2 regions of the Promicromonospora sp. NFX87 genome follow, and region 1 is predicted to be linked to the other one. Evidence: predicted binding sites of a transcription regulator. Region 1 holds the regulator's gene; the other holds the start of a gene.

Region 1 (15,186 bases):
CCTCCGGATCCTCGTGCAGGGCGTGAGCGGGCGGCCGGACGGCGTCGTGCACGTGCGCGACACGCTCCTGATGCCCGACGACGCGCCCGTCGCGGACGTCACCCGCCCCGTCTTCGAGCTGGCCGCGGACGTGCCGCTGCACACCGCCCTCACGACCATGCGGGAGACGGGCAACCATCTCGCGGTGGTGCCGAGGCCGGACGCCGACGGCCCGGACGGCCCGGCGGCGGACTACGGCGTGGTCACCCTCGCCGACGTCCTCCGCCGCCTCCTCCCACGCACGACGACCCCCCGCCCCGCCTGACCCCACCCGTTGAGTGCTGGATGTTCGCCCCTTCTTGCGGTTCTGGAGGGCGAAGATCCAGCACTCAACGGGTTTCTAGGACCGCGTCTATCTCGTCGAGGAAGTTTGGGAGGTCCTTCGGGGTGCGGGACGTGATGAGCGGGTAGCCCGCGCCCGTGTCCCGGACCACCGGCTCGTCCACCCACGTACCGCCCGCGTTCCGGACGTCGGTGGCCAGCGACGGATAGCTGGTCAGCCGCGCACCCGAGACCTTGCCCGCCTCCACGAGCGCCCACGGGCCGTGGCAGATCGCCGCCACCGGACGCCCGGAGGACGTGAACGCCTCGACCACCGAGACGGCGGGAGCCTGCAGCCGCAGCGTGTCGGCGTTGATCGTCCCGCCGGGCACGAGCAGCAGGTCGAAACCGGCCGGGTCCACCTCGTCGATGGTGGTGTCCGGAGCGACCGTCTCACCAGGCTTCTCGTCGCCCACCAGGGTGCGGACGTCGTCCCCCGTCACGGCGGCCACGGTCACCACGGCGCCGTGATCGCGCAGGTGGCGTACCGGTTCAAGGAGCTCGTCCTGCTCGACGCCGTAGTTGGTCACGATCGCCAGTACCTGCTTGCCGGTCAGGTGCGACATGGTTCTCCTCCTTCGTCGGGATCAGTGCTCTCCGACCGTAGGCACGGCCGCGCCCCGCTCGCACGGGACGTGGGAGAATAAGCGTTGGCCCTCCCACCCATGACTACGGAGCGAGAACGCTTTGCCCATCCCCGGTCCTGCGCTCACGGCGCGCCTCCAGCCGAACGCCACAGCGCCCGAGCTGATCCGCAACTTCTGCATCATCGCGCACATCGACCACGGCAAGTCGACGCTGGCCGACCGCATGCTGCAGCTGACCGGCGTGGTCCAGTCGCGCGACATGCGCGCCCAGTACCTCGACCGCATGGACATCGAGCGCGAGCGCGGCATCACCATCAAGTCGCAGGCCGTGCGGATGCCGTGGGCGGTCGACGACGAGGCGGGCGTGCTCACGCCGTACGCGCTGAACATGATCGACACCCCGGGTCACGTCGACTTCACGTACGAGGTCTCCCGCTCGCTGGCCGCGTGCGAGGGCGCCGTGCTGCTGGTCGACGCCGCCCAGGGCATCGAGGCGCAGACGCTGGCCAACCTGTACCTGGCCATGGAGAACGAGCTCGAGATCATCCCGGTCCTGAACAAGATCGACCTCCCGGCGGCGCAGCCGGAGAAGTACGGCGAGGAGCTCGCGAAGCTGGTGGGCTGCGAGCCCGAGGACGTCCTGAAGGTCAGCGGAAAGACCGGCGTCGGCGTCGAGCCGCTGCTCGACCGCATCGTGCAGCGCGTCCCGGCCCCGACCGGCGACCCGGACGCCCCGGCCCGCGCCATGATCTTCGACTCCGTCTACGACACCTACCGTGGCGTCGTGACCTACGTGCGCGTGATCGACGGCGACCTGAACCCGCGCGAGAAGATCGCGATGATGTCGACGAAGGCCACCCACGAGCTCCTCGAGATCGGGGTCAGCTCGCCCGAGCCGCACGCGACCAAGGGTCTCGGCGTCGGCGAGGTGGGCTACCTGATCACCGGCGTGAAGGACGTGCGCCAGTCCAAGGTCGGCGACACCGTCACCAACGCGGCCAAGCCCGCCACGGTCGCGCTCGCCGGCTACAGCGACCCCAAGCCCATGGTCTTCTCGGGCCTGTACCCGATCGACGGCTCCGACTACCCGGTGCTGCGCGACGCCCTGGACAAGCTCAAGCTCAGCGACGCCGCGCTCAACTACGAGCCCGAGACGTCGGTGGCGCTCGGCTTCGGCTTCCGCGTGGGGTTCCTCGGCCTGCTGCACCTCGAGATCGTGCGCGAGCGCCTCGAGCGCGAGTTCAACCTCGAGCTGATCTCCACCGCCCCGAACGTCATCTACGAGGTGACGCTGGAGGACAACACCAAGGTCGTGGTGACCAACCCGTCGGAGTTCCCCGGGGGCAAGATCAAGGAGGTCCGCGAGCCCGTCGTCAAGGCCACGATCCTGACCCCGAGCGAGTTCGTGGGCGCGGTCATGGAGCTCTCGCAGTCCAAGCGCGGCGACCTGCAGGGCATGGACTACCTGTCCGAGGACCGCGTGGAGCTGCGCTACCACCTGCCGCTCGGCGAGATCGTCTTCGACTTCTTCGACCAGCTCAAGTCGAAGACCCGCGGCTACGCGTCCCTCGACTACGACACGTCCGGTGACCAGGCCGCGGACCTCGTGAAGGTCGACATCCTGCTCCAGGGCGAGCACGTGGACGCGTTCAGCTCGATCGCGCACCGCGACAAGGCGTACTCGTACGGCGTCATGATGACGGCCAAGCTCAAGGAGCTCATCCCGCGCCAGCAGTTCGAGGTGCCGATCCAGGCCGCCATCGGCGCGCGCGTGATCGCCCGCGAGACCATCCGCGCCATGCGCAAGGACGTGCTCGCCAAGTGCTACGGCGGCGACATCAGCCGTAAGCGCAAGCTGCTGGAGAAGCAGAAGGAGGGCAAGAAGCGCATGAAGAACATCGGCTCGGTCGAGGTGCCGAAGGAGGCGTTCATCGCCGCGCTCTCCTCCGACTCGGACGGCCCCAAGGACAAGAAGAAGTAGGTGCCCGCACTTCCCTCCGGCATCCCGGTGCCCGACGACGGCGCGCTGCCCGCCTGGGCAGGCCCGTCGCCGGCGGACCGGCCGTTCGGCGTCTACGTGCATGTCCCGTTCTGCACGGTGCGCTGCGGCTACTGCGACTTCAACACCTACACCGCGTCCGAGCTGGGCGGCGGCGCCAACCAGGCGCGGTACGCCACGACGGCGCTGCTGGAGGTGGACCTCGCGGCGAAGGTCCTGTCCGACGCCGGTCGCGCGCCCGCCGCGGTCTCCACCGTCTTCTTCGGTGGCGGCACGCCCACGATGCTCCCGGCGGAGGACCTCGCCCGGGTGCTGGGCGGTATCAAGGAGGCCTGGGGCCTGGCCGCCGCGGCCGAGGTGACCACCGAGGCCAACCCGGACTCCGTCACGCCCGAGTCGCTGCGGGTCCTGGCCGACGCCGGGTTCACGCGGGTCTCCTTCGGGATGCAGTCGGCGGTGCCGCACGTGCTGGCGACGCTCGAGCGCACCCACGACCCGCTGCGCATCCCCGACGTCGTCCGGTGGGCGCGCGACGCCGGGCTCGACGTGTCCCTCGACCTCATCTACGGCACGCCGGGCGAGTCCCTCGACGACTGGCGCACGAGCGTGGAGACGGCGCTGGCGACCGGCGTCGACCACGTGTCGGCGTACGCGCTGGTGGTGGAGCCCGGCACGAAGATGGCCGCCCAGGTGCGCCGCGGCGAGGTCAAGCTGCCCGACGAGGACGACCAGGCCGCCAAGTACGAGCTGGTCGACGACCTGCTCACGGAGGCGGGCCTGCGCTGGTACGAGGTGTCGAACTGGGCGCGTCCGGGGCACGAGTGCCGGCACAACATCGGGTACTGGCGCGGCGACGACTGGTGGGGCGTCGGCCCGGGTGCGCACAGCTACGTGTCGGCGCCGACACCGGTGGTCGAGCCTGTCGAGACCCCCGCCGGCGTCCGCTGGTGGAACGTGAAGCATCCCCGTGCCTACGCCACGCGGCTCGAGGCCGGACAGAGCCCCGGCGCGGGGCGCGAGCTGCTCACGCGCACGGAGGCGCACCTGGAGCGAGTGATGCTCGGCGTACGGCTGCGCGAGGGTCTCGACCTCGGGGTGCTGTCCGACGCCGGACGCACCGCGGTGGCGGGTCTGGTGGCGCGCGAGCTGCTCGACGGACGGGCGGCGGTCGGCGCCGGAGGAGGCCCCGCGCGTGCGGTGCTGACCCGCCGCGGACGCCTGCTCGCCGACTCCGTCGTGCGCGACCTCACCGCCTGAAACCACTGCCGCCGCGCGGCGTCGGAGCGCCGCACGGTTTGTTTGCAGTGCGGGCGAAATCGCCGTTATCTTGTGCCGACTCATACCGTTACGAAGCGGCACCAGCACGTCTGACGAGGGGTACGCGCATGAGCAACACCTACGGCGGCTGGAACCCACAGGATCCGGACCCCGAGCCCCGGACGGCGCAGCACCCGCGGGTCCCGCAGGTCCCGCAGCAGCAGGATCCGCAGCCGCAGCAGGCCCAGCCCCCGCAGCCTCAGCCGTTCGACCCCTACGGCCCGCGCGATCCCTACGGCCGCCCCGCCAACCCGTACGGCAGGCCCGACTACCAGCCCCTGCGGCGGCCGGAACAGCAGGATCCGCGGCCGGGTGAGTGGGGCGGCTACCAGGGCGGCCAGCGGGCTCCGCAGCCGCAGCAGCCCGCACCCCCGCAGCGGTACCAGGAGCCCCCGGCCCAGCCCGGTCTCCCGCAGTACCCGGCGGACTCCGGGACCGAACGCCGGCCGGACGTGGACGAGCCCCCGACGATCGGCAACGCGTGGCGCTGGGGCTGGAGCGCGTTCGGCGCGAGCTGGGGCACCTGGGTGCTGATGAGCCTGCTGCTCGGCCTGGCGCAGGTCGCCGCGCTCCTCGCGTTCAGCCCGTCCACGATGGACGCCCTCGCGAGCTCGACCGACCCGGCAGCGGTCGACGCGGCGCTGGCCGCGGGCCGGACGCTCGAGGCCAGGGGGCTGGTGGCGGCCGGCACCGCGGTGGTCTTCCTGCTGCAGGCGCTCCTGTACGCCGGCGCGCTCGCGGCGACGCGGACCCGCAAGGTCCGCGTCCGCGACTTCTTCGTGCTCCGTGGCTTCGGCGGGCTGGTGGTGTTCGCGGTGGTCACCGGAGCGCTCGGGTTCGCCGGCACGGCGCTGCCCGTGGCCGGCGTGCTGGTGCAGGTCGTGCTGACGTTCGTCCTGATCCCGGTGCCCTTCCTGCTGCTGGGCGGCGTGGGCTTCGGCAAGGCGTTCGCCCGCGGTGTCGGCCTGGTGTTCTCGCACCTCGGGACCGTCCTCGGCGTCCTCGGCATCTTCGCCGGGCTGGGGATCGCCTCCATCGCCACGTGCGGGATCGGCCTCGTCGTCGTGGTGCCCGCGATGCTGCTGGTGGGGGCGTATCTGGTCCAGCGCTGGACCGGGGAGCCCGTGCAGGGCTGACGACCCGGTAACAACTCCGCGGTTGCACATGCGCAAATGCGGAGAAGAGGTGAAGGTGGGCTGGATCAATGACCAGCCAAGGGGAACACATGAGTGAGAACACGCCACAGAACCCGTACGAGCCGAACGCGGGTGGCGCCACCCCGCCGCCGTCGGACGGACCGACGCCGCCGAACCCCGCCGGCCCTACGCCCCCGCCAGGCCCGGCACAGCCGCCCGTCTACGGCGGCGCGAGCCAGCCCCCCGGCTACGGCGGACCGGCGGTGCCGTACGGGACGCAGCCGGCGAGCCCCTTCCAGGTCGGTGAGGCGCTGCGCTTCGCGTGGGACCGGTTCAAGGGGAACTGGCTGTTCTGGGTGCTGTTCGTGCTGCTCCTGATCGTCGTGTTCGGCATCTTCAACGGGAGCACGATCGCCGAGTACAGCGACCGGGTGAACGATGCGGCGGACTCCCAGACGTCGGCCGGCGTGGGGATGGGCATGGGGATCTGGACGGGCGTGAGCCTCGGCAGCGGGTCGCTCGGGCTCATCGGCTTCCTGATCCTGTCGGTGCTCTCGGCCCTGGGGATCAACGCCGGGCTGCGTGAGGTCTCCGGGGAGAAGGCGACCTGGGGCAACCTCTTCAAGGTCAGCAGCTACGGGAAGATCCTCCTCACCGCGCTCCTGCTGCTGGTCGCCAACGTGATCGGCGCCTGCTTGTGCGGCCTCGGAAGCATCGCTCTGGCGATCTTCGCGCCGTTCACCTACCACCACGTGGTCGACAAGGACCTGGGCGCGTGGACGGCCTTCACCTCGTCGTTCCGCCTGGTGGGGAAGAACTTCGGCCCGGTGTTCCTGCTCGAGCTCGCGCTGCTGGGCATCAACATCCTGGGCTCGATCCCGTGCGGGCTGGGCCTGTTCATCACGGCCCCGCTGTCGATCGTCGCGATGGCGTTCGCGTTCCGCCGGATCACCGGCGGTCCGGTCGCGGCCGGGCCCGCCGCGGCCTGACGCCGCCCCGGCGGCTCGCCGCCGTCGTCGTCCCGACAAGATGACCATGCACCTGCTGCCAGAATCACTCGGATCCTGGCAGCAGGTGCATGGTCATCCTCGCGGAGCGGACTACTTGATGAGGCGGATGTTCACCGGGTAGCGGTACGGAGCGCCCTTACCGTTCTCCACGGCGGCCAGGATCATGAAGACGACCGCGGCGATGAAGGCGAGGTACAGGATCGTGCCGAACCCGAACGTGACGAGGGAGATGATCCCGATCGCCACGGAGGCGATGACCAGCGTGATCTGGAAGTTCAGCGCCTCCTTGGCCTCCTGGTCCACGAACCGGCTGCGGTCCTTGAACACCAGCCAGATCACCAGCGGCGCGATGAACGACAGGATGAACGGGCCGACCTGGGCCAGGATCGTCCACGTGCGCTCGTCCGACGGGGTGAGCGGCTGGGGCTGGTACGGCGCACCGGAGCCGTAGGGCGGGCCGTACCCGGTGCCGGGCTGCGGCTGAACCGGCTGGCCGGGCGCGGGCTGGTCCTGGTGCGGCGGCTGGCCGGGCTGGGGCGAGCCGTAGGCGGGGGGCTGCTGCGGCGACGGGCCGGGCTGCTGCGGCTGGTCAGGCGGCTGGGGCGACTGCTGCGGGTTCTCGGACATGGCCATAACCGTAGAGGCTGTGGCGTACGAGATGGCCTATGACGTGGTCACGAAATCGATAAGTTCTTCGACACGTCCCAGCAGCGCCGGGTCGAGGTCCCGGAAGTCGCGCACGGCGGAGAGGATCCGCTGCCAGCCGCGGGCGACGTCGGCCTGCGTCTCGGCAGGCCAGCCCAGGGAACGCAGGATGCCGAGCTTCCACTCGGTACCCCGGTCGATGACCGGCCAGCGGTCCAGCCCGAGCCGCTCGGCGCGCACCGCCTGCCACACGTCGACGTAGGGGTGGCCGAGCACCAGCACCGTGCCCTGCGGGACGTGGCGCAGCGCGTCGTCCGTCAGCCGCTGCTCCTTCGAGCCGGGGACCAGGTGGTCGACCAGCACGCCGACGCGGCGGTCGGCGTCGGGCCCGAACTCGGCGAGGCGTTCGGCGAGGTGGTCCACGCCGTCGAGCATCTCGACCACCACACCCTCGACGCGCAGGTCGTCGCCCCAGACCTTCTCGACCAGCTCGGCGTCGTGCTTGCCCTCCACCCAGATGCGGCTGCCCCGGGCCACGCGGGCCCTGGCGCCGTGCACCGCCACCGACCCGGAGGCGGTGCGCGTGGGCTGAGCGGGTGCGCGGTTCAGGACGGGCGCGGTGAGCACCACCGGCTTGCCCTCCACCCAGAAGCCTGGGCCGAGTGGGAAGGTCCGGGTGCGGCCGCGACGGTCCTCGAGGACCACGACGTGCATCCCGCCCGACTTCTCGACGCGTACGACGGCGCCGACCCAGCCGGTCTCGACCTCTTCGACCACGAGCCCGCTGTCGGCGGGCATCGGCTGCGACGTCGGCCGGCTCCGCCCCCGCTGCGCACCAGGGAACGCGGGGGACAGCACATCAGGTCCATACCGATCGTCAACCACGGGCTGACCCTAGTTCCGCCACCCCGTTGAGTGCTGGATATTCGCCCGTTCGGAGTGTCATCCAGGGCGAATGGCCAGCACTCAGCGAGGAACGCGGAGGGCCGCTTCCGTGCGGGTCGACACGCCCAGCTTGCGCAGGATCGCCGAGACGTGCACCGAGGCCGTCTTGGCCGAGATGAACAGCCGCTCCGCGATCTGCCTGTTGGTCAGGCCCCCGGCGACGAGCGCGAGCACCTGCTGCTCCCGCGGGGTGAGCGTGTCCGGCACGCCGCCCGCCGCTGACGACGACGCCGCCGGCGCGGGCGTCTCGGCAGGCCCGCCACGGCCGCTCAGACCGGCCCGGTCGATCAGGCCCTGCGCCCGCTGGACGATCAGCCCCGCGTCGATCTTCTCCGCCTCGGTGATCGCCGACCCGAGCGCCGAGCGCGCTCCGGGCCGGTCGCCGGCCTCCAGCAGCCGCACGCCCTCGCGGTACAGCGCGTACGGGCGCAGGTGGGCGGGCGCGGGGCCGGGCTGCTCGGCGACCGCCGTCCACGGTCCGGTGCCGAGCTCCGCCTCGAACACCGCGGACCACACCGGGAACGTCGGCCAGTGGGCGCACTCGGCCAGCGCCGCGCGGTACGGGGCGTCGTCGATGTCCTGGCCGGTCGCCCGGAGCTCGGCGACCGCCCGGGCCGACAGGGCGAGAGTCGTGAGGTCGTACGCCGGGCTGCGCGGGTGGTCCGGCGCGACGACCACCGACAGGCGCTCCAGCGCCGCCGCAGGCTCTCCGCGCAGCAGCTCGAGCTCCGCCTGGGTGCCCATGCTGCGCGACCGGATCTGTTCCTCCAGGCGGCCGAACCGCTCCCAGGTGGCGGCCCGGTGGCGGGCCTCGGCCTGCGCGCGCTCGACGTCGCCGCGCCACATCAGGAGCCAGGCGCGGCGCTCGGTCAGGTAGGCGGTGTACACGCTGTCGTGGATGAGGGGCACCGTGCGCTCGTACCAGGCGGCCGCCTCGGCCCAGTCGCCGCGCCCGATCCAGGCCTCGACGACGTTCCCCTCGATCATGATCCGCGAGCCCTCGGACGCGCCGTGCCGGCGTGCCTCCGTGACCCCCTCCTGGGCGATCTCGACCGCCCGGTCCCACTCGCCGACGAGGATCCGGGAGTCCGACCCGTTGGTGTAGTACCGGCTCAGCCCTCGCCAGGCGCCCGCGGCCGCGTCGCGCGCGGCGTCGATCTCGGCGAAGCCGCCGGCGTCACCGCGCTGGACCCGGCTCACGCCACGCAGGTTCAGGGCTACCGACGCGACCTCGGGGCTGCCGATCGCGATCCCGGCCTCGTAGGCGGCCGTCGCTGCCTCGATCCCCTCCTCGGTCCGGCCGTCGAGCATGGCGTGGCGTGCCCGCAGCATCAGGAGGTGGGCGCGGACGGCGTCGTCCCGGCCGGGTTCCACGAGCGTGAGGGCCCGCTCGATGAGCTCTGGCCCCTCGCCCGAGCCGGCGTGGCCCGCGATGAGCGCCGTGTCGGAGAGCATGCCGGCGAGGCCCGCCGGGTCGTCGCCGGGCCACTCGGCGATCGCCTCGTGGGCCACGGCCAGGGCGCGGGCGGTCCGGGTCGACCCGCGCAGCGACTCCGCGACGGTGCGGAGCAGCTCGTGGTGCGGCAGGCCGGCCACGCCCTCGGCGTCGGGTACCTGTTCCCAGAGCTCCATGGCGCGCTCGCCCAGCGCGACGGCGGTGGACGACGCGGCGCCGTCCGCTGCCGCCTGGTGCCCGACGACCGCCGCCGCGAGCGCCCTGTCCAGGACGCCGGCGCGCCACCAGTGGTCCGCTATCCGCGACAGCTTGGCGACCGACCGGGCACGCCGGACGAGGGCGCCCTCGAGCGCCCGCGCGTACGCGGCGTGCAGGCGGCGGCGCTCGCCCGGCAGCAGCTCGGCGTACACGGCCTCCTGGGCCAGCGCGTGCCGGAAGGCGTAGCCGATGTCTGTCGTCACCAGCACCTGCGCGTCGACCGCCTCGCGCAGCGCATCCTCAGGTTCCGGCCCGGCGCCAGTGGTGACACGCTGTCCTGAGCTTGTCGAAGGGTCGGCCAGGACGTCGTCGAGCACGTCGTGCCAGACGCGCGGGCCGGCGGCCGCGACGACCCGGCAGAGGGCCTGGGCCTCGCGGCTCAGGTTCCAGTAGCGCAGCAGGAGGATGTCGCGGAGCGAGTCGGGCAGGTCGGTGTCCAGGAAGCCGACCAGCTCCTCGACGTAGAAGGGGACCCCCTCGCTGCGGTCGGCCAGGTCGGCGAACGGCTCGGCGGTGAGGCCGGCGTCCGGTCCGGCGTCGCGCCCGCGCTCCTGGCCGCGTGCGAGGCTGTCCTGGAGGTGGGGGGAGCCGGCGAGCAGGTCGTGCGCCATCTCCCGGACCTCTGCGACGCCCAGGCGGGCCAGGTCGAGGCGGGTCGTGAGCCGGGCCCGGTCGAGCTCGGCCATGACGGTGCGCAGGGGGTGCGCGCGTCCGACGTCGTCGCTGCGGTAGGTGAGCAGCAGGAGCAGACCGGGCGGTGCGGTGCGGGCGAGGCGGAGGGCGACGGCGCGGGTGACGTCGTCGGACCAGTGCAGGTCCTCCATGATCACGACGACGGGGCGCTCGGCCGCGAGGCCGGCGAGCAGGTTGGTGAGGACCTCGGGGAGGCGGTCCGCTCCGGCGCGCTGTCCCGAGCCTGCCGAAGGGTCGGACGCCGGGGCGACGAGCTGGGGTGCGACGGCGGACAGGGCGCCCGCCGCGGGCCCGGCCGCGGCGACCACTGCCTCGGGGCCCACCGTCCGGACGATCCCGCGCAGCAGTCCGGCGAGGGCGGCGTAGGGGAGGGGCCCGGATCCTTCGTCGGCGCACTGTCCGGTGAGGACGGCGACGCCGTCGGCGTGCGAGGTGAGCTCGTCGAGGAGGCGCGTCTTGCCGATCCCTGCCTCGCCCGCTATCACCATCGTGCGGTTGTCACCCGAGCGGATCGCGTCGAGGGCGGCTGTGAGCTCGCCGAGCTCTCGGGCTCGACCCACCAGGCGGGCGCGGGGAACCGGCATGGGCTCATCGTCCCATGCCGGTCCTTTGGTCGGTCCGCTGGTCATCGTCGCTGGTCACGGCTGTCCGGCAGCTGTCAGGCGCGGTCTGGCGCCGCGCGTCAGGCGACGCGGGGCCGGGCCGTGCGGGCGGCGTCGGCCTGCCGGGTGCGCTCTGCGGTGCGCTCTGCGGTGCGCTGCTCGGTCGCCTTCCGGCGGGCGTTCTCCTTGCGCTCGCGGGCCACCCGGGACTGCTCGGCCCGGCGGTTGAGGTCCTGCTCGTTCCTGCGGTACTCGGCGAAGTCGGAAAAACCGAACATGGTGTTGCCTCCTGGTCGTCGCCGGCCCGTCGCCGGCGATGACTCAAGGTTCGTCCGTGAGGTACCGCCGGCGGATCGGGCGGTCGCCGCATCTTCCGGGCCGGTTCCGCTGAGGCGTTCGACGGCACCTAAGGCATTGCCCTACTCCGCCCCTCGCGAACGGGGAGGACACTAGGCTGAGGCGTCCTGACCTGCGGGTCCGTCCGGTTCGGGCCCGGCTTGTGGGGACGGGTGGCGGGTCGGGGACTTGGCCTGTGGCGTGTGCCGCGTAGGATTGGCACTCGGCTGGCGAGAGTGCTGGAGCGCCGGCCGGAACCCGGGTGCAGGTCCCGGACGTTCTACCTGGGACGGAGGTGAGCGCGGTGAGCGAAGAACGCAGGCTCGATGTCTTGCGAGCGATCGTGGAGGACTATGTCCGGACACGGGAGCCCGTGGGCTCCCGCATACTCACCGAGCGGCACAAGCTCGGTGTCTCCCCGGCGACCGTGCGCAACGACATGGCCGCCCTGGAAGAGGCCGGGCTCATCGCCCAGCCCCACACCTCGGCCGGCCGCATCCCCACGGACAAGGGCTACCGGCTGTTCGTGGACCAGCTCGCGGAGGTGCGGCCGCTGACCGTGCCCCAGAAGCGCGCCATCGAGACGTTCCTGTCCGAGGCGGTCGACCTGGACGACGTGGTGGCCCGCGCCGGACGCCTCATCGCCCAGCTGACCGGCCAGGTCGCCGTCGTGCAGTACCCGTCGCTGCGTCGTTCCGGGCTGCGGCACCTGGAGCTCGTGCCCTCCGCCGAGGGGCGGCTCCTCGTCGTCGTCATCACGGACACGGGACGGGTCGAGCAGCGGTACCTCGACGTGCCCCCCGGGATGGACGACGCGACGCTCGGCGAGCTGCGCGCGCGCTTCAACGCCGCGGCCGCCGGCCACCGGCTCACCGAGATCGGCACCGCCTTCGCCCGGGTCACCGAGGCGATGCCCGACGAGCACCGCGCGCTGGGTACGGCCGTGGCCGAGGTGGTGACCGCCGCGCTCGCGGAGGAGAGCGAGGAGCGCATAGTACTGACGGGCCAGGCCAACCTGGCGCGCTCCAGCATGCGGTTCGAGCAGGGCCTGCGTCCCGTGCTCGAGGCCCTCGAGGAGCAGGTGGTCCTGCTCGGCCTCCTCACCGACATGACCGACGACGCGGGGGTTGCCGTGAGCATCGGCCACGAGAACCGGCTGGCGGGCCTGTCCGAGACCTCGGTCGTCACGTCCGGCTACGGCTCGTCCGACGGCGACTCCGTCGCGATCCTGAGCTCGATCGGCCCCACCCGTATGGACTACCCGGGCACCATCGCCGCGGTGCGCGCCGTCGCGCGCTACCTGTCGCGTGTGCTGCCCAGCTGACATCCCCTTTTCCACAAACCTCCTCACAAAGAGAGACCTGTGACCGACTACTACGAGATTCTCGGTGTTCCGCGCGACGCCTCGCCCGAGCAGATCAAGAAGGCCTACCGCAAGCTGGCCCGTGAGCTGCACCCCGACGTGGCGGGCAACGTGGGCGAGGACCGGTTCAAGGACGTCGCGCGCGCCTACGAGGTGCTGTCCAACCCGGACAAGCGCCAGCAGTACGACATGGGCGTGGACCCGACCGCGCCGGGTGGCGGCGCCGGTGGTGGGTTCGGTGCCGGGTTCGGTTTCCAGGACATCTTCGAGACCTTCTTCGGCGGCGGGCAGCCCGCCGGGCCGGTCCCGCGCGCCCGGCGCGGCAACGACGCGCTCGTGCGGCTCGACCTCGAGCTCGCCGAGGCTGTGTTCGGCGCCAAGCGCGAGATCCAGGTCGACACGGCTGTGGTGTGCAACACCTGTGCCGGCGACGGCGCGCGGCCCGGCACCTCGGCGCGTACCTGCGACGTCTGCCACGGCCGCGGTTCCGTGCAGCGGGTGGCGCGCTCGTTCCTCGGCCAGGTCATGACCAACCAGCCCTGCTCCGCCTGCGGCGGCTTCGGCACGGTCATCCCCGAGCCCTGCACCGACTGCGCCGGCGAGGGCCGCGTGCGCTCGCGCCGCACCGTCTCCGTGAACGTCCCTGCCGGCGTCGACACCGGTACGCGCATCAAGCTCTCCGCGCAGGGCGAGGTAGGCCCCGGTGGCGGGCCCGCCGGAGACCTGTACGTCGAGATCCGCGAGCGTGCGCACGACACGTTCGTGCGGCGCGGCGACGAGCTGCACTGCACCCTCCAGGTGCCGATGACGGCGGCCGCGCTCGGCACCGTCCTCGAGCTCGACACCCTGGACGGGCTCCAGGAGATCGACCTGCGCCCGGGCACGCAGCCCGGCCAGGTCATGACCCTCAAGGGCCTCGGCGTGGGGCACCTGCACTCGCCCGGGCGCGGCGACCTCAACGTGCACATCGAGGTCCAGGTGCCGACGGCCCTGGACGAGGAGCAGACGGCGCTCCTGCAGCAGCTCGCGGTCCTGCGCGGCGAGGAGCGGCCCGAGTCGCGCCTCGCGTCCGTGCACGGCGGCGTGTTCTCGCGGCTGCGCGACAAGCTCAGCGGGCGCTGACCGCCCACCCATGAGCGCGCCAGTCTTTCTCGCGGAGGCGTCCACCGCCCATCCGCTCTCCGAGTACGCCGCGGGCTCGGTCTACGTGCTCGACGGCGCGGAAGGCCGGCACGCCGGCGTCGTCCAGCGGCGCGGCCCCGGGGAGCGGATCGACGTCGTCGACGGCGCGGGCGTGCGCCTGCGGACCGTCGTCGAGTCGGTGGCCGGCGCCGAGGTGCACCTCCGGGTCGAGGAGGTGGACGTCGAGCCGGCGCCCGCCGTCGTCGTGACGCTCGTCCAGGCCCTCGCGAAGGGTGACCGCGACGAGATGGCCATCGAGGCCGCGACCGAGGTCGGCGTGGACGCGATCATCCCGTGGCAGGCCGAGCGGTCGGTCGTCGTCTGGCGCGGGGACCGGGCCGCGAAGTCGCGCGCACGCTGGGTGAGCACCGTGCGGGCCGCGACGAAGCAGGCCCGCCGCTGCCGCATCCCCGACGTCGAGCTTCCGCTGAGCACCAAGCAGCTCGCGGCGCGGACGCGCGACGTCGTCGCGGCGGGCGGGACCGTGGCCGTGCTGCACGAGGAGGCGAAGGCGGGGCTGGCGACGCTCGCGCTGCCCTCCGCCGGCGAGGTGCTCCTCGTCGTCGGCCCCGAGGGCGGGATCTCGGAGGCCGAGGTCGCCCTGCTGATCGAGGCGGGCGCCGTCACCGCGCGCCTGGGCCCGCACGTCCTTCGCACGTCCACGGCGGGCCCGGTGGCGATAGCCCTCCTGAGCACCCGCCTGAACCGCTGGGCGTAACCCCACCCCACCCGGCGAAGTAGAGCGCCTGTCCGAACCCACGCTCTACCTCGCGCGTTCTGAGGCGCCGAGATAGAGCGTGTGTCCGGACAGGCGCTCTACTTCGCGGTGCTCGTCAGTTCTGGACGATGAACTCCACGCGGCGGTTCGTCTCCAGGTCGGCGAAGGACTTCGGCACGACCAGCGGGTCCGACTCGCCGTAGCCCTTCGCGGTCAGCCGGTCCTCGTCGATGCCGAGGTCCACCAGCCGGTCCAGCACCTCGTCGGCGCGACGCTCGCTGAGCTCCTTGTTGGCCGCCCAGGTCCCGCGAGAGTCCGTGTGCCCCTCGATGCGGACCTCGACCTCGGGGTGCTCCGCGAGCACCTCCGCGGCCTCGCGCACCACCGCCCGGCCGTTCTTGGTCAGCTTCGCGCTGTCCGTGACGAACGTGATGTTCGGGATCTCGACGAGGTCCTCCTGGGCCTCCTCGCGCTCCTTGCTCGTCGGCTTGCGCTTCGGCTCGTCGTCCTCGGGCTCGTCCTTCTCCGGCTCGTCCTTCTCCGGCTCGGCCGATGCGCCGTCGGACGGCGGGTCGGTCG
Region 2 (15,186 bases), 2.4 Mb from region 1:
CCGACGAGATGGTGCAGGCGGTCCGGACCGTCGCCGTCGGGCAGAGCCTGCTGTATCCACAGGCGCTCCGTGACCTGATCCGTACGCGTCCGCGGGCGACGGCCGGTGCGCCGGTGCTGACGCCGCGCGAGCGGGAGGTGCTGGGGCTGGTCGCGCAGGGCATGACGAACGCGGAGATCGCTGCCGCGCTGGTGGTCGGGGTCGAGACGGTGCGCACGCACGTGGCGTCGGTCCTCGCGAAGCTGCGGGCCCGGGACCGGACGCAGGCTGTGGTGCTCGGGTACCGGGCGGGGCTCGTCGACCTGTAGCCGTTCCTGAGGCCGTGCAGCCGGTCCGGGCGTCAGTCCCGGCGGAGGGCCATCTCCACCTGGTCCGGGAACGGCGCGTAGTCGGACGCCAGGGTGCGTCCCGTGCGGCGCCAGCCGAGGTGCTCGTAGAAGCCGATGGCCTGGTCGTTGTCGGCGAGGCACCACAGGCGCGGGTCGCGCATCTCGGCGACCGCCGCGTCCATCGCAGCGCGCGCGAGGCCGGCGCCCCAGCGGGACGGGTGCACCGCCAGGTGCCGCAGCAGCCGCTCGTCGTGGGCGACGAAGCAGGCCAGCCGGGAGCCGTCGGCGTCGTCGTCCAGGACGAGCACGCGCACGCCGGGCTCGGTGAGCGCGGACTCCCACTTGGCCAGGACCTCGTCGGCGGGGAAGGGGTACATGCCCGGCGGGAAGATATGGCCGAGCGCCGCGATCCCGGCGGCGCGCTCGACATCGAGGAGCGCCTGCGCGTCCTCGGGCGTGGCCTGCCGGAATCGGGTCGGTTCCATGCTTACCAGCGTAGGCCCCGCCCGCGGCGCGGGCACCACTGTCGAGATTTGCGGAGGGCCGCGATCGACCGGGCGAAATTGGTCTGCAACATTTCCCGGAAGTGCTGTGACCTCCGCGTGGTTCGAGCGTCAAGGCTGCATGACAGATACAGCATTCAGTGCAGTGATGTCCCGTCTGACGGCGCTCGACACGCTCTCGCTACGAGTGAGTCAGGACTGGCTCGCGTTCGGCCTTGATCGGGTGGACGTGCTGGTCATCGACATTCTGACGGTCAGCGAGCTCACGGCCTTGTCGCTGGTGAGCAAGCACAGGCTGATCGCGGAGGAGACCGATCCCGGAAGGGAGCTCGGCCTGACGAGGGTGTGGACCGGCTGGCTCGGCGACGCCTCGGACGTGGTGCCGGTAGCCATGCGGCTCACGCTCGCCCCCAGTGAGGGCTGAGGAGAAGGAGGCCGCCGCCTCGGGGCGGCCTCCTGAGCCTCAGCGCGGCAGGTGTGCCTCGATCTCGCCGACGATCGCCGGGTCGTCCGGCAGCGTCTTCGGTGAGTAGCGGCGCACGTCACCGCCGGGCAGGACCAGGAACTTCTCGAAGTTCCACCGGATCTTGCCCGAGTGTCCCTCGGCGTCCTCCGCCTTCTTGAGCTCGACGTAGAGCGGGTGCGCGTTCCGGCCGTTCAGCCTGATCTTGTCGAGCACCGGGAACGTGACGCCGTACGTCATGGAGCAGAACTCGGCGATCTTCTCGTTCGAGCTCAGCTCCTGCAGGAACTGGTTGCTGGGGAAGCCCAGCACCGTGAACCCCCGGTCCTGGTACTTCTTCTGCAGCTCCTCCAGGGTCGCGTACTGCGGCGCCAGACCGCACCGCGAGGCCACGTTCACCACGAGCACCACGTCGTCCTTGTGCTCGGCCAGCGAGATCTCGGTGCCGTCCATCGTGTGGAAGGGGATGTCGTAGAGGTCCATTCCCGCATCGTCCATCTTTGTTGCACTCACTGCAAGGTTTCAGGCGGGCTGGTTGACCGGAGCGGCTGTGTCGTTCGACTCATCAGCGTTCGGCTCGGCCTCGTTCGGCTCGGCCTCGTCGACAGAGGCGTCGCTCTCCGCGACCGTCTTCCGCTCGTCGTAGACGTCGCGGTCGATCTCGCCGGAGGCGTTCGCGACGAGCATCGCGACGAGCGTGTCGCCGTTGACGTTGAGGAACGTCCGGAAGATGCCCGTGAACCAGTCCACCGCGATGAGCAGCCCCACTGCCTCGAACGGGAGGCCGAGCGACGTCGCGAGGAACATCGCGACCACCGGGAAGCCGCCCGGGACCGTGATGGTGCCCATGTTGAGGAGCACGGCGAGTGCCATGCCGAGGACCAGCTGTCCCGGCGACAGGGTGACGTCGCCCGCCTGGGCGAGGAACATCACGACGATCATGTAGTTGAGGACGGCTCCGTAGGAACCCATGGTCAGGCCCACCGACAGGGTGAAGCTCGCGACGCGCTTGCTGATGCCGACCTTCTCGACGGCGTTGCGCAGCACCGTCGGGTAGGTGACCGCCGAGCTCGTCGTCGTGACCGCTATCGCCGTCTGCTCCGCGAGCTTGCGCGGCAGGCGCCACGGGCTCAGCCGCGTGCGCAGCGTGACGACGGTGACGAACAGGACCAGGAGGATGACCACGCCGAGCAGCGTCGTGCCGAGGTAGCTCAGTGCGGTCGTCACGACGGCGAACCCGACGTCTCCCGCGAGCGCCGCGAGGAGGCAGAACACGCCGACGGGCGCGATGTACATGACGAACCGGATCATCGTGAGGACGATCTGCTGGAGCTGGTCGAAGAACCCGAGCACGAGCCGGTTGCCGGTCCTGGCGATGTACGCGTTGAGCGCGGCGCCGAACAGCAGCGAGAAGATGATGATCGGCACCATGGTCGCCGTCGACATGGCCTCGAAGATGTTCGTCGACACGAAGCCGAGGACGGTGTCCTGCCAGCTCGTCGGCTCGGGCGGGGTGAGTGCGGGGTCGAGCTCGCCGTCGAACACCATCCCGGCTCCGGGGCGCAGGAGGCTGCTCAGGCCCCAGGCGAGCAGTGCGGCGACGACGGAGAAGGAGATCATCCAGCCGAAGGTCCGGGCGGCGAGCCCGCCGGCGCCCTTGCCGCTCATGGATCCCGTCGCGACGATCACCGAGGCCATCACGAGCGGCACTATCGACATCTGGATGAGCCGGATGAAGAGGTCACCGACGAACTTCAGGTTGCTCGCCCAGTCGCCGACGAGGAGCCCGAAGGCGATTCCGGCGACGGCGGCGATGCCGATCTGCAGGGCAGGGTTCTTCAGGGCCTTCACGGTTCCTCCGGTGTCATGTGCCGCACGACCGCGCGGCTCTGCTGCGAAACTAGGCGGGCGCCGTTAGGCCGGTGAGGACTGCGCGTTGCATTCCTGTTTCAACTTCGACGGGTTCTGGCACAAATGTTTCGGGATGATGACCGCAGGTCGTGCGGGGTTAGGTTGACGGCGTGAGCCACCCGCCCTCGGGCACCGGACGCCGGTCCGGACCCACCAAGCACCGCCCGCCGCTGCCGGTGCGGGACGGGCTCAACCCGACCCGGATAGTGCTGCCGCACGACCCGGAGGTGGTCGCGCGGTTCCCGTTCGCGCTCGACTACCTCCTGGACCGGTTCCCCGACGACGAGGTGCGCCTGCGCGAGAAGCTGGGCCTGGGCGAGATCGTCACCGGAGGCGGGGAGCCGCTCACCCCGGCGACCCCGTACGAGCCGCGCGGCTTTCTCTACCTGTACCGCGACCCGCCCGCGCACGAGGACAAGATCCCCTTCGAGCCGGAGGTGCTGCACCGCGACGAGAACCTGCTCGTCGTCGACAAGCCGCACTTCCTCGCGACGATGCCGCGCGGGCGGTGGATACGGGAGACCGCCCTGGTCCGGCTCCGCGTCGCCCTGGACCTGCCGGAGCTCTCGCCGGCCCACCGGCTCGACCGCGGCACCGCGGGCGTGCTGGTCTTCACGGTGCGGCCCGAGGTGCGCGGCGCGTACCAGGAGGCGTTCGCGCGCCGCGAGGTGCGCAAGGTCTACGAGGCGGTGGCACCGCTCACGCCGTCGGACGGCGCTCCGCCCGACGCCGCCCTGGTCGCCCGGGGCGAGCCCGTCACGCTGCGTAGCCGCGTGGTGAAGCGACGCGGCGTCACCAGGGCCGAGGAGGTGCCCGGCGTGCCGAACACCGAGTCCCTGATCACCCTCTCGGACGCCGACGAGACCCGTGGCCTGGGCTTGTACCGCCTGGAACCGCACACCGGCAAGACCCACCAGCTCAGGCTGCACATGGCCTCGCTCGGGCTGCCGATCCTGCACGACCCGTTCTGGCCCGAGCTCCGGGACTCCGAACCCGACGACTTCGACCGGCCGCTGCAGCTCCTGTCCCGGTCGCTCGAGCTCACCGACCCGCTGTCCGGGCGGCTCCGCCGCTTCGAGTCGCGGCGCACGCTCAGCGAGACCCCCCGGACCTGTCAGACGCTCAGGTCACCCGAGTGACCTGAGCGTCTGACACGTCCGGGGGTGTCTGACAGGTGCAAGAATCTTCTGGATGAGCACCGGCCCCGACCACCCCGCCCGCGCCGTCGTCGATCTGGACGCGATCCGCGACAACGTGCGCGCCCTGCGCGCGACCGCCTCGACCGCCCAGGTCATGGCGGTCGTCAAGGCGGACGCGTACGGGCACGGCCTCGCGCCGGCGGCCCGGGCGGCGCTCGCCGGCGGCGCCACCTGGCTCGGCGCGGCACACGCCGCGGAGGCTCTCGCGGTCCGGGCCGTCGTCGGACCCGAGGCCCGGATCCTCATCTGGCTCTACGCACCCGGCGCCCCGTTCACCGACCTGATCAGGAACGACGTCGACATCGCCGTCGCCGCCGCCTGGGCGCTGGACGAGGTGGCCGACGGCGCCCGCGCCGCGGGCCGGACCGCCCGCGTGCACCTCAAGGTCGACACCGGGCTGGGCCGCAACGGGATCATGCCCGAGGACCTGCCGGCAGTGCTCGACCGCGCTGCGGCGCTGCAGGCCGAGGGGTCGCTCGCGATCGTCGGGATCATGTCGCACTTCGCGCTCGCGGACGAGCCCGACCACCCGTCGGTGAAGATGCAGACCCACGCCTTCGAGGACGCGACCAGGGCCGCCGAGGCGGCCGGGATGCCCATCGAGGTGCGGCACATCGCCAACTCCGCGGCGACCCTCACGAACCCGTCCGCCCACTACGACCTGGTGCGCGCGGGGATCGCCGTCTACGGGCTGTCGCCCGTGCCGCACCTCGGCGCGCCCGGCGACTACGGCCTGCGCCCGGCGATGACGCTCGAGGCGCGGCTCGCCACGGTCAAGCGCGTACCGGCGGGCCACGGCGTCTCGTACGGCCACTTCTACACCACCACGCAGGACACGGTTCTCGGCGTCGTCCCGCTCGGGTACGGCGACGGGATCCCCCGGCACGCCTCGGGCGGCTCGCTCGGCCCCGGCGGCCCGGTCCTCGTGGGCGGCGGCGTCGACGACGTCGCGGCACCCGACACCGGGCTCGGCACCGCCCGCGTGCTGCGGATCGCCGGCCGGGTGTGCATGGACCAGGTGCTCCTCGACCTCGGCCCCTACGCACCCGAACAGGCAGGAGACGTGGTCACCCTGTTCGGGGCGTCGGACGGGCTCGCCCGCGCCGGCGCGCCGAACGCGGAGGACTGGGCGCAGGCAGCAGGCACCATCAGCTACGAGATCGTCACGCGCCTCGGGGCGCGTGTGCCCCGCGTGTACGCGGGTACCGCAGGAAGGGAGACCGCGTGAGCGGGGCAACAGGAGGACAGAGCGACATCACGACGTCGGAGGCGGTGACGCTGGAGCTGCCCGACGCCGACTCGACACGGGCACTGGGCGCGGCCCTCGCCAGGCAGCTCCGCGCAGGGGACCTGGTGATCCTCACGGGCGACCTCGGCGCCGGAAAGACCACCCTCACCCAGGGGATCGGCGCCACCCTGCACGTACGCGGCCAGGTCGCCTCGCCCACGTTCATCGTGGCGCGCGAGCACCCGGCGCTGCCGCGGGAGGACGGGACGCGCGGCCCCGGCCTGGTGCACGTCGACGCCTACCGGCTCGGCGGGCTGAGCGAGCTCGACGCGCTCGACCTCGACTCGTCCCTCGGGGACTCCGTGACGGTCGTGGAGTGGGGGCGCGGCCTGGCCGAGGCGCTCGCGGACGACCGGCTGGAGATCGACCTGGAACGCCCACGCGGTGCCGCGCCGTCGTTCGACCCCGGCGTGACCACGGAGGAGGACCCGGAGGCGGGGACGCGGAAGGTGACGATCCGCGCCGTCGGGCAGCGCTGGGCCGGCGTGGACCTAGCCGCCCTGCTGAGCTGACCCGGCCGGGTCGGTACCCTGGTCATGTGGCCGTTCTTGCTCTCGATACCTCAGCAGCCGTCGCCGTCTCCCTCGTCTCCGATGACGGCACGCGCCTCGCGTCCCGGACCTCGGACGAGCGGCGGCGGCACGCCGAGTCGCTCGCACCCCTGATCGAGGAGGTCCTCGCCGAGGCGGGGATCGAGCCCAGCGGTCTGACCGCCGTCGTCGCAGGTACGGGGCCCGCCCCCTTCACCGGACTGCGGGTCGGGCTGGTCACCGCGCGCACGCTCGCGCTGACCATCGGCGTCCCCGTGCTCGGCGTGCCCAGCCTCGACGCACTGGCCGTGCAGGCCGTCAGCGACCTCGGGCTGCGCCCGGGCACGGAGATCCTCGCGACCTCCGACGCGCGCCGCAAGGAGGTCTACTGGGCCCGCTACCGCGTGATCTCGCACGAGGGTCCGCACGGCGTCCCGGTGGTGGAGTGCCTGGCCGGGCCGGACGTCGACCGGGCGGGGTTCGTCGCGCAGGCGCAGCTCGCCGCACCCGACTCCGCGGACGGGCAGCTGCCCGTCGTGGTCGGCGAGGGAGCGATGCTCTACCCCGAGTTCCTGCCCGTGGCCGACGACGCCCCGCTCGTCCCCGACGCGACCGTCCTGGCCCGGCTGGCGCTCGTGCGCCGCGCGGCGGGCGAGGAGCAGCCGTCCGAGCCCCTGTACCTCCGGCGTCCGGACGTGCACGAGCCGGCGCGGGTCTCGACGGGCTCGACCACCGGAGTGGGCTCGACCACCGGTTCCGGCTCGACCAGCGGTCCGGCCGGGGGCGCCGCGTGATCACCGAGGTGCGGCTGCGGCCGCTGCGCAACGCCGACTTCGACCGGGTCCTGGAGCTCGAACGCCAGCTCTTCGGCCGGGGTGCCTGGACCTACGGGATGCTCGCCGACGAGCTCGCCGGCCTCGGCCGCTGGTACATCGTGGCGGAGCCGGAGCGGCGCGACCGGGCGGGGGACCAGCCCGTCGTCGGCTACGCGGGCCTGTGGTTCGACGGCGACGTCACGCAGGTCATGACCATCGGCGTCGACCCGGTCGTGCAGCGGCACGGGGTCGGCCGGCAGCTGCTGACCGCGCTGATCGAGCGCTCCCGCAAGGTCAAGGCCGAGGCGGTGCTGCTGGAGGTGCGGGTCGACAACGCGCCGGCCATCGAGATGTACCGGGACTTCGGGTTCGAGATCCTCGGCGTGCGCAAGCGCTACTACCAGCCGGAGGACGTGGACGCCTACACGATGCGCCTGGACCTGGCGGCCCCCGCGGACGACACGGCGGACGCCCCGGTGGACGCACCCGTGGACGCCCCGGGCGACGCTGCCTGAGGCTGCCGGAACTTCCTGCTCGAACCCGCTCGACGTACTGATCCGAAGTCGGAGACAGTACGTTCAACAACGCCGTCGATCTGGGTTGATGGCCGACGACGAGGAGTATCACCGCATGAGGGAACGAGTTCTGGTCGACGCCGCGAGCCTGGCCGCGGACCTGCGGATCGGCGGGGGAACCGACCCGGTGGAGGGCAGTCCTGTGGTGCTCGACGTCCGGTGGGCGCTCGGGATGACCGACGGTCACGACCAGTACCGCGCCGGCCACATCCCGGGCGCGGTCTACGTGGACCTGGAGACGGAGCTCGCCGCGCCCGCGTCGTCCGCCGCCGGGCGGCACCCGCTGCCGTCGGCCTCGGCGTTCCAGCAGGCCGCGCGCGGCTGGGGTGTCTCGGGGGACTCGCGCGTCGTCGTCTACGACTCCGTCGGCGGCACGTCCGCGGCCCGCGCCTGGTGGCTGCTGCGCTACTTCGGCGTAGCCGGCGTGCGCATCCTGGACGGCGGGCTCGCCGCCTGGAACGCCGCGGGGTTCGCCCTCGAACCGGGCGAGGTGACGGCCGAGCCGGGCGACGTCGTCGCGCGTCCGGGCGGGATGCCCGTGCTGGACGCGGACGAGGCAGCCGCGCTGGCCGACGGCGAGGGCGTGCTCCTGGACGCACGTGCCGCCGAGCGCTACCGCGGCGAGGTGGAGCCCGTGGACCCGCAGGCGGGGCACATTCCCGGCGCGGCCAGCGCACCGACCACCGAGAACCTGCGTGCGGACGGGCGTTTCCTGTCGACGGCGGAGCTGAAGCGGCGGTTCGGGGACCTGGGGGTCTCGACCGGCTCGACGACCGGCTCCACGAACGGCGGGGTCGGCGTCTACTGCGGCTCCGGCGTCACGGCGTCGCACCAGGTGGCCGCGCTCGCTGTCGCCGGTGTGGACGCCGCGCTGTACCCGGGCTCCTGGTCGCAGTGGTCGAACGACCCGGCGCGGGAGGTCGCGACCGGCGCCTAGCCGGCCGGCCAGGTCTCAGGCCTCACGCCTCACGACGCCGTGCGCTCCTCGCTGAGCACCGTGATCTTCTGCCACACCTTCCGCGACATGCCCATGGTCAGCGTCTCGATGGTCGACACGGTGTTCAGCACTATGTCGTCCTGCGACTCCTCGGCGCACAGCGCAGCGGCCTTGCTCACCATGGACAGGAGCTCGGTGCAGTACTCCAGGTAGTACTCGATCTGCTCGGACGTGAGGCCGACGTCGGCGCCGTCGGTCCCGCCCGCGAAGGCGTCCCGGAGGCTCTCCGGCTCCTTGGTGAGCTGGTGCATGTCGACGATGTGCGCCAGGGAACGCAGCCGGTGCAGCTTGGCCAGCAGGTCGGCCCGCTGGACGCGCTCCGGGAACGAGTACAGCAGCACGACGGCGATGGCGACGAACACTATGTCGTTCACCGCGCTCTCGATGAGCGGGAGCCAGTCGAGGCCGTTGTCCGGGGCGTCGGTGAACGCGGCCTCGACCGCGAAGCCGAAGGCCACCACCGCGACGAGCACCACGATGCCGATGACCGTGTGCGACGCGGTGCGGACGAGCCTGCTGCGTCGGCGGGACCCCGCGGAGGTGTCGGCCACCTGCTCGGTCAGGGAGACGAGCTCCTGCGCGACGCGATGAATACCCCGGTCGGGGAACCGTGCGCCGATGCGGTCGCGCAGGCGGCGCGCCGTCTCGATGACGGGGACGGGTTCGAGCTTCTCCAGGGTTCTCGCGGTCACGGGAGGCAGCGTAGAGCCAGGGCAGGCCTCGCGGTCAGACGGTGATGGTGGTGAGCGGCATCGACGAGTCCACGGGGATGTCCAGGCTGCTCGGGGCGACCCCTGCCGCCACAACGGCGGAGCCGAGCGCCGCGATCATCGCGCCGTTGTCGGTGCAGTAGCGGATCGGCGGGATGCGCAGGTCGATCCCGGCCTCGGCGCAGCGCTTGGCCGCCATCTCGCGCAGCTGGCTGTTGGCCGAGAACCCGCCGCCGATCACCAGCGTGTCGACGTCGTGCCTGTGGCAGGCGGCGATCGTCTTGGCGGTGAGGACGTCGGCGACCGCCTCGGCGAACGACGCCGCGACGTCGTGCACCGGGATGGGCTGACCGGCGTCGGTGCGGGCCTCCACCCAGCGGGCGACCGCCGTCTTGAGTCCGGAGAACGAGAAGTCGTAGGCGTGCTTGGCCTGGTCCTTCGCGGCGGTGAGGCCGCGGGGGAAGCGGATCGCGGCGGGGTCGCCCTCGCGCGCGAGCCGGTCGATGTGCGGTCCGCCGGGGTAGGGCAGGCCCAGCAGCCGGCCGACCTTGTCGAAGGCCTCGCCCGCCGCGTCGTCCAGGGTGGAGCCGAGCTCCGTGACGTCGGTGGCGATGTCGTTCACCATGAGCAGCGAGCTGTGGCCGCCGCTCACCACGAGCGCCATCGCGCGTTCCGGCAGCGGTCCGTCGACGAGCTGGTCCACGCACGCGTGCCCGATGACGTGGTTCACGCCGTAGAGCGGCTTGTTGAGCCCGATCGCGAGGGCCTTCGCGGCGGACGCCCCGATGGTGAGCGGCCCCACGAGCCCGGGGCCCGCGGTCACGGCGATCGCGTCGACCTCGGACAGGTCGACGTCTGCCTCGCCGATCGCCCGCTGGATGGTGGGGATCATCGCCTCGAGGTGGGCGCGGCTGGCGACCTCGGGGATGATGCCGCCGTAGCGGGCGTGCTCCTCCATCGAGCTGGCGACGGCGTCGACCAGCAGCTCGTTGCCGCGGACCAGGGCGACACCGGTCTCGTCGCAGGAGGTCTCGATGCCGAGCACCAGGGGTTCTGCCATGGGGTCCAGCCTAATTGGTCGCGGTCGCACAGTGGTGTGCTGCCCGGTCGTGTGTCCCGCCTCATAGTTGAATTCGGAACTATCGCCGGGGGCAACCTTGTTGGCACCGGCATGACCGAGACTCTTGAGGCTTCGAGCCTCGCTATCGACGACGCGACCGCCGACCGACTGTTCCGCACGGCGCGCACCGTGACGACCTTCGCCGAGTCCGAGGTGACCGACGAGCAGCTCGCCGCCGTGTACGACCTCATCAAGTGGGGTCCGACGATGATGAACACGAGCCCGCTGCGCGTGCTCGTCGTCCGCACGCCGGAGGCCCGGCAGCGCCTCGTCGCCAACGCCCCCGAGGGCAACCAGGAGCGCATCGCGAAGGCGCCGGTCACCCTCGTCCTCGCGTCCGACCCCGACTTCCACGAGCGCCTCGACGTGCTGGTCCCGCACATCCCGGGCGCGCGCGAGATGTTCGCGGGCGACGCCGAGGCGCGCGCCGAGGCGGCACGCACGAGCGCTCTGCTCCAGGCCGGGTACCTCGTCGTCGGCCTGCGGGCTGCCGGCCTGGCCGCCGGCCCGATGCACGGGAACTACGACGGGATCGACGCCGAGTTCTTCGCCGAGAGCGGCTGGAAGAGCTTCCTCGTCGTCAACGTCAGCTCGGCCGACGGCGCCGACACGACCCGCCCCCGCGCCCCCCGCCTGAACTACGACGAGGTCTCCCAGATCGTCTGACACCAGTTCGCCGAAGTAGAGCGCCTGTCCGGCCCGAGCCCCGTCTCACGGGGTTGAGCCGGACAGGCGCTCTACTTCGGCGAACCGGTGTCAGAGCGGGTGGCCCGCTCGCATCTCGTCCACCATCGAGCGCACGACCGGCACCAGGTCGCCGCCGTGCGCCGCGGCCACCGCCTGCTGCCGCTGGTACGACGCTCCAGCGCGGACGATGTCCCGCACCCCCGCCAGCTCCGCCGTGCAGCCGAGCCGGTGTGCGACAGGCTCCAGCTCGACCAGCAGCTTGCCGATCGCGTCGACTATCGGGCCCTGGTTGCCGTCGGCGTCGAGGATCACCGTGGCGCCCAGGCCGTAGCGGGCCGAGCGGAACTTGTTCTCCTGCACGTACCACGGCGGCAGCACGGGCAGGGTCCTGCCCTGGTCGAGCTGGGTGGACAGGTGCTCCACCAGGCAGTGCACCAGCGCCGCGAGCGTGAGGGCCTCCGAGAGGTTGGTCGGTCCGTCGCAGACCCGCACCTCGAGCGTGCCGAACGTCGAGGGCCGCACGTCCCAGTGGACCTCGTTGAACGCCTCGACCGCGCCGACGTGCAGCATGTCGCCCGCGTACGCCTCCAGCTCCTGCCAGGTCTCGAAGGGGACCGGCAGTCCTGAGCTGGGGATCTGCTGGAACAGCAGCGACCTGTTGGACGCGTAACCGGTGTGCTGGCCGGCCCAGTAGGGCGACCCGGCAGAGAGTGCCTGCAGGTGCGGGAAGTAGGTGAGCATCGCGCGCATCAGCGGCAGCGCCTTGTCCCGGTGCTCGATCCCGACGTGGACGTGCAGCCCCCAGATGATCAGCTGCGCGCCCCAGACCCCGGTGCGCTCCATGATGCGGGTGTAGCGCTCCTTCTCGCCGACCTGCTGGTCCGCGGCGCGCGCGAACGGGTGCGTCCCGCCGCCCATGAGGTCGAGGCCGAGCGGGTCGGTCACCGTCCGCACCCGGTCGAGGAGCCGGTCGAGGTCCGATCCGGCGTCCGCGACGGTATGGCAGACGCCGGTCACCAGCTCGATGGTGTTCTTCATGAACTCGCCGGCCACGTGCGGGGCGTAGCTCACCGAGCCGTCGGGTGGTTCGACGGCGGTGCGTGCGAGAGCCGCGAGAACCTCCGGTCCCGACTGCGAGAGGTCGGCCGTGTCGGACCGGATCAGCCCGATCTCCCATTCGAGGCCAACGGTGGAGCGGGGGGACTCGCCGAATCCGAGCCGGGCCGGCGAGCTCATACGGGTCCCAGTGGTTCGACGAGGAGCACCTGTTGGTTGCCTGCCACGCGTGTGAGCACGATCGTCGCCTCCTCGGTCCCGGTGAGCACGAGCTGCTTGCGAAGTTGTTCAGGTACCACCGCGGTGCCGCGCTTCTTGATAGTGATGCGCCCGACGTTGCGGTCACGCAGGTACGCCTTGAGCCGCTTCAGTCCGAACGGCATGGTGTCGAGCACCCGGTAGCCGGTGGCTATCGGCGCCGGCGCCCCTACCGAGTCGGTGGGCCGGGTCGACGGCAGCTCCGCGGGGCTGTCCGTGGTGACGTACGCGATGGTCGGGTCGACGAGGCGTCCGCCCAGCTCAGCGGCCGCCTGGCCGACAAGACCCGCGCGGATGACCGCCCCGTCGGGCTCGTACAGGTACTGTCCGACGCCGCCGACGTCGGGCACGACGTCGGCGCCGCGGACCGTGCGGCTCAGCGTGTGCTCCTTGCCGTCGTCGTCGGTGAACGTGCGCAGCACGAGCGCCGACCGTCCGGGGCCGTCGAGGGCGAGCGGTCCGAACCAGAGGCCGGCCTCGACCACGTCGCCGTTGACGGAGACCCACTGGGTCTCGGCGTCGTCGGGCAGGCCGTCGTGCGGGATGCCCGGACCCACCTTGATGCCCACGGCGGGCACCGTCTCGCGCAGCGCCCAGACGGCGTCGAGCGGGGGCTCGTACGCCCGCGGGTCGAAGACTCGCCTGCTCCGTGCGCCCGAGCCGCCGCTCACCCGGCGGGCGGGGTCGGCGTAGACGCCCTCGATGCCCTCGGCACGCAGGTCGATCCCGAGCCCGTCGGCATGCCGCACGTCTGCCTCGGGGAAGTGGCGCAGGTTCCACTGCGCGATCGCGGCGGTGCACTCGTCCAGATCGGTGGCGACCACCCGCAGGCCCGTCCCCGCGAAGGCGAGCGAGTCGGCGCCGATGCCGCAGGTGAGGTCGGCGATGGCGGAGATGCCCGCGTCGAGGTACCGCCGGGCGTGCAGCGCGGCGACGAGGAGCCGTGTCGCCTGCTCCAGGCCGTCCGGGGTGAAGAGCATCCCGTCGGCGAAGTCACCGAACTTGGCCCGGGCCCGCGTGCGGAGCCTGGACTGGGTGACCAGCGCGGCCGCGAGGTCCGGCGCGACGCCCCTGTCCCGCAGGGCGGTCACGGTCTTCATCGCCTGTCGCTCGTCGTAGGGCGGGAGGGCGCCCAGCAAGGCCCAGCCGTCGGGGCTGAGCAGTTTGCTCAGAATCGCCGCATCCATGGGAAGATCTTTCCACGTTTGTCCTGGTCGTGACGAGCGGCGCGACGGAACCTTTTCGCGGAGATGGCGAGATTCCGGTGTGGCGGCGGCGCGTCGGTCCCGCAGAGTGTGAGCCACTCCACCCGATTGGCACTCGCCTTGACCGAGTGCTAGCGCCGACCTAGATTTGGGGTTGTTCACCACTGCGGGAACCCGGATGACGGGCCCGCGGGGGAGAACCCAGACGTTCGTGCCCGCCGGCACCCGCGACGACGGCGGACGGTCGAACGTTCGAGCCACTTACGCCCATCACGCAGCTGATCTCTCGATCCGCTCACGAAAGAGGAGGTCCGACGTGTCGGTCCCCATCAAGCCGCTCGAGGACCGGATCGTCGTCAAGGCTCTCGAAGCCGAGACCACGACCGCTTCCGGCCTGGTCATCCCGGACACCGCCAAGGAGAAGCCCCAGGAGGGCGAGGTCCTGGCCGTTGGCCAGGGCCGCATCGACGACAACGGCAACCGTGTGCCGCTGGACGTCGCCGTCGGTGACAAGGTGATCTACTCCAAGTACGGCGGCACCGAGGTCAAGTACGCGGGTGAGGAGTACCTGGTGCTCTCCGCTCGCGACATCCTCGCCGTGGTCGTGAGCTGACTCCAGCTCACCCCAGGTAGACGACGAGGGCCCCGCACCGAGAGGTGCGGGGCCCTTGCCATGCCTGGATCAGGCGGAAAACTCGATCAGGCTCTCGATATGGGCGGATCAGGCGATGCCTGAATCAAGCAGAGACGGACTTGCCGGCGAGGATTGCCGAGCGCTCGTCCTCGCTGAGCCCACCCCACACGCCGTACGGCTCGCGCACGCGGAGCGACTGCTCGCGGCACTGCATCATCACGGGGCAGGAGCGGCAGATCGCCTTGGCGGCCTCGGCGCGTCTGCGGCGTGTCGACCCACGCTCGCCCTCGGGGTGGAAGAACAGGGTGTCGTCCGCGTCACGGCACGCTCCCGTGTACTGCCATTCCCACAGTTCCATTACCGGACCGGGAAGCCTCGAGATCTCCGTCATGCCGAACAACCTACAAGTTGTGCAGAAGTTGTTCAAGGGGCAATTTTTGGACGGGCGACTCGAATCGGGTCACGGCAAGCGCGCCAGGGCTGACCGGTTTTGCGGCGATCTAGACCGGATTCCACCGAGATCGGCGGCACGCCGGGTTTCGCAGTGGCGCGGAGAGGTCCAGGTCGGCAGAATCGAGTCCATGACATCTTCGCGGCCTGCCGAGAGCTCGGGCGGGTCACGTGCATCCAGCCCCGGACTGGCCGTCGCCGCAGTGGCCAGACGTCTCGGGGTGGCGCCAGCCACCCTCCGTACGTGGGACCGCCGGTACGGGCTCGGCCCCTCGGGCCGGACCGCTGGGTCGCACCGCCGCTACACCCCGGACGACGTCGCCCGCCTGCTGGTGATGCGCCGTCTGACGCTCGAGGGCGTCGCGCCGGTGGATGCCGCGCGGGCCGCTGTCGAGGCAGGGGACGCGGAGCTCGAGGTCGCCACCCGGTCGGCGCCCGCGCTGCCCGCCGTGCAGG

What was found. Region 1 encodes HrcA, which represses chaperone genes, less so after heat shock. Its sites were predicted from a motif close to TTNGCACTCGNNNNNNNCGAGTGCNAA; they were not measured.
Region 2: the regulator HrcA is predicted to act here: its motif matches at 13,755-13,781, upstream of groES (co-chaperone GroES).

What each region holds. Positions count from the first base shown of each region.
Region 1 is NZ_CP183413.1:1,225,218-1,240,403, forward strand. Features, by position in the region: gene ACNYC2_RS05425 (CNNM domain-containing protein) at 1-304, shown strand, start outside; gene ACNYC2_RS05430 (type 1 glutamine amidotransferase domain-containing protein) at 369-926, opposite strand; gene lepA (translation elongation factor 4) at 1,048-2,928, shown strand; gene hemW (radical SAM family heme chaperone HemW) at 2,929-4,203, shown strand; gene ACNYC2_RS05445 (hypothetical protein) at 4,332-5,399, shown strand; gene ACNYC2_RS05450 (hypothetical protein) at 5,489-6,388, shown strand; gene ACNYC2_RS05455 (DUF4870 domain-containing protein) at 6,500-7,036, opposite strand; gene ACNYC2_RS05460 (DUF3097 domain-containing protein) at 7,073-7,939, opposite strand; gene ACNYC2_RS05465 (helix-turn-helix transcriptional regulator) at 8,021-10,990, opposite strand; gene ACNYC2_RS05470 (hypothetical protein) at 11,089-11,286, opposite strand; gene hrcA (heat-inducible transcriptional repressor HrcA) at 11,649-12,668, shown strand; gene dnaJ (molecular chaperone DnaJ) at 12,708-13,829, shown strand; gene ACNYC2_RS05485 (16S rRNA (uracil(1498)-N(3))-methyltransferase) at 13,840-14,607, shown strand; gene ACNYC2_RS05490 (OmpA family protein) at 14,723-15,186, opposite strand, start outside.
Region 2 is NZ_CP183413.1:5,401,250-5,416,435, reverse strand. Features, by position in the region: gene ACNYC2_RS24255 (response regulator) at 1-308, shown strand, start outside; gene ACNYC2_RS24250 (N-acetyltransferase family protein) at 341-814, opposite strand; gene ACNYC2_RS24245 (hypothetical protein) at 921-1,256, shown strand; gene ACNYC2_RS24240 (glutathione peroxidase) at 1,296-1,778, opposite strand; gene ACNYC2_RS24235 (dicarboxylate/amino acid:cation symporter) at 1,818-3,146, opposite strand; gene ACNYC2_RS24230 (pseudouridine synthase) at 3,317-4,345, shown strand; gene alr (alanine racemase) at 4,398-5,633, shown strand; gene tsaE (tRNA (adenosine(37)-N6)-threonylcarbamoyltransferase complex ATPase subunit type 1 TsaE) at 5,630-6,205, shown strand; gene tsaB (tRNA (adenosine(37)-N6)-threonylcarbamoyltransferase complex dimerization subunit type 1 TsaB) at 6,232-7,017, shown strand; gene rimI (ribosomal protein S18-alanine N-acetyltransferase) at 7,014-7,553, shown strand; gene ACNYC2_RS24205 (sulfurtransferase) at 7,669-8,550, shown strand; gene ACNYC2_RS24200 (hypothetical protein) at 8,580-9,302, opposite strand; gene tsaD (tRNA (adenosine(37)-N6)-threonylcarbamoyltransferase complex transferase subunit TsaD) at 9,337-10,380, opposite strand; gene ACNYC2_RS24190 (malonic semialdehyde reductase) at 10,492-11,106, shown strand; gene ACNYC2_RS24185 (glutamate--cysteine ligase) at 11,197-12,363, opposite strand; gene ACNYC2_RS24180 (THUMP-like domain-containing protein) at 12,360-13,628, opposite strand; gene groES (co-chaperone GroES) at 13,963-14,259, shown strand; gene ACNYC2_RS24170 (WhiB family transcriptional regulator) at 14,384-14,671, opposite strand; gene ACNYC2_RS24165 (MerR family transcriptional regulator) at 14,862-15,186, shown strand, end outside.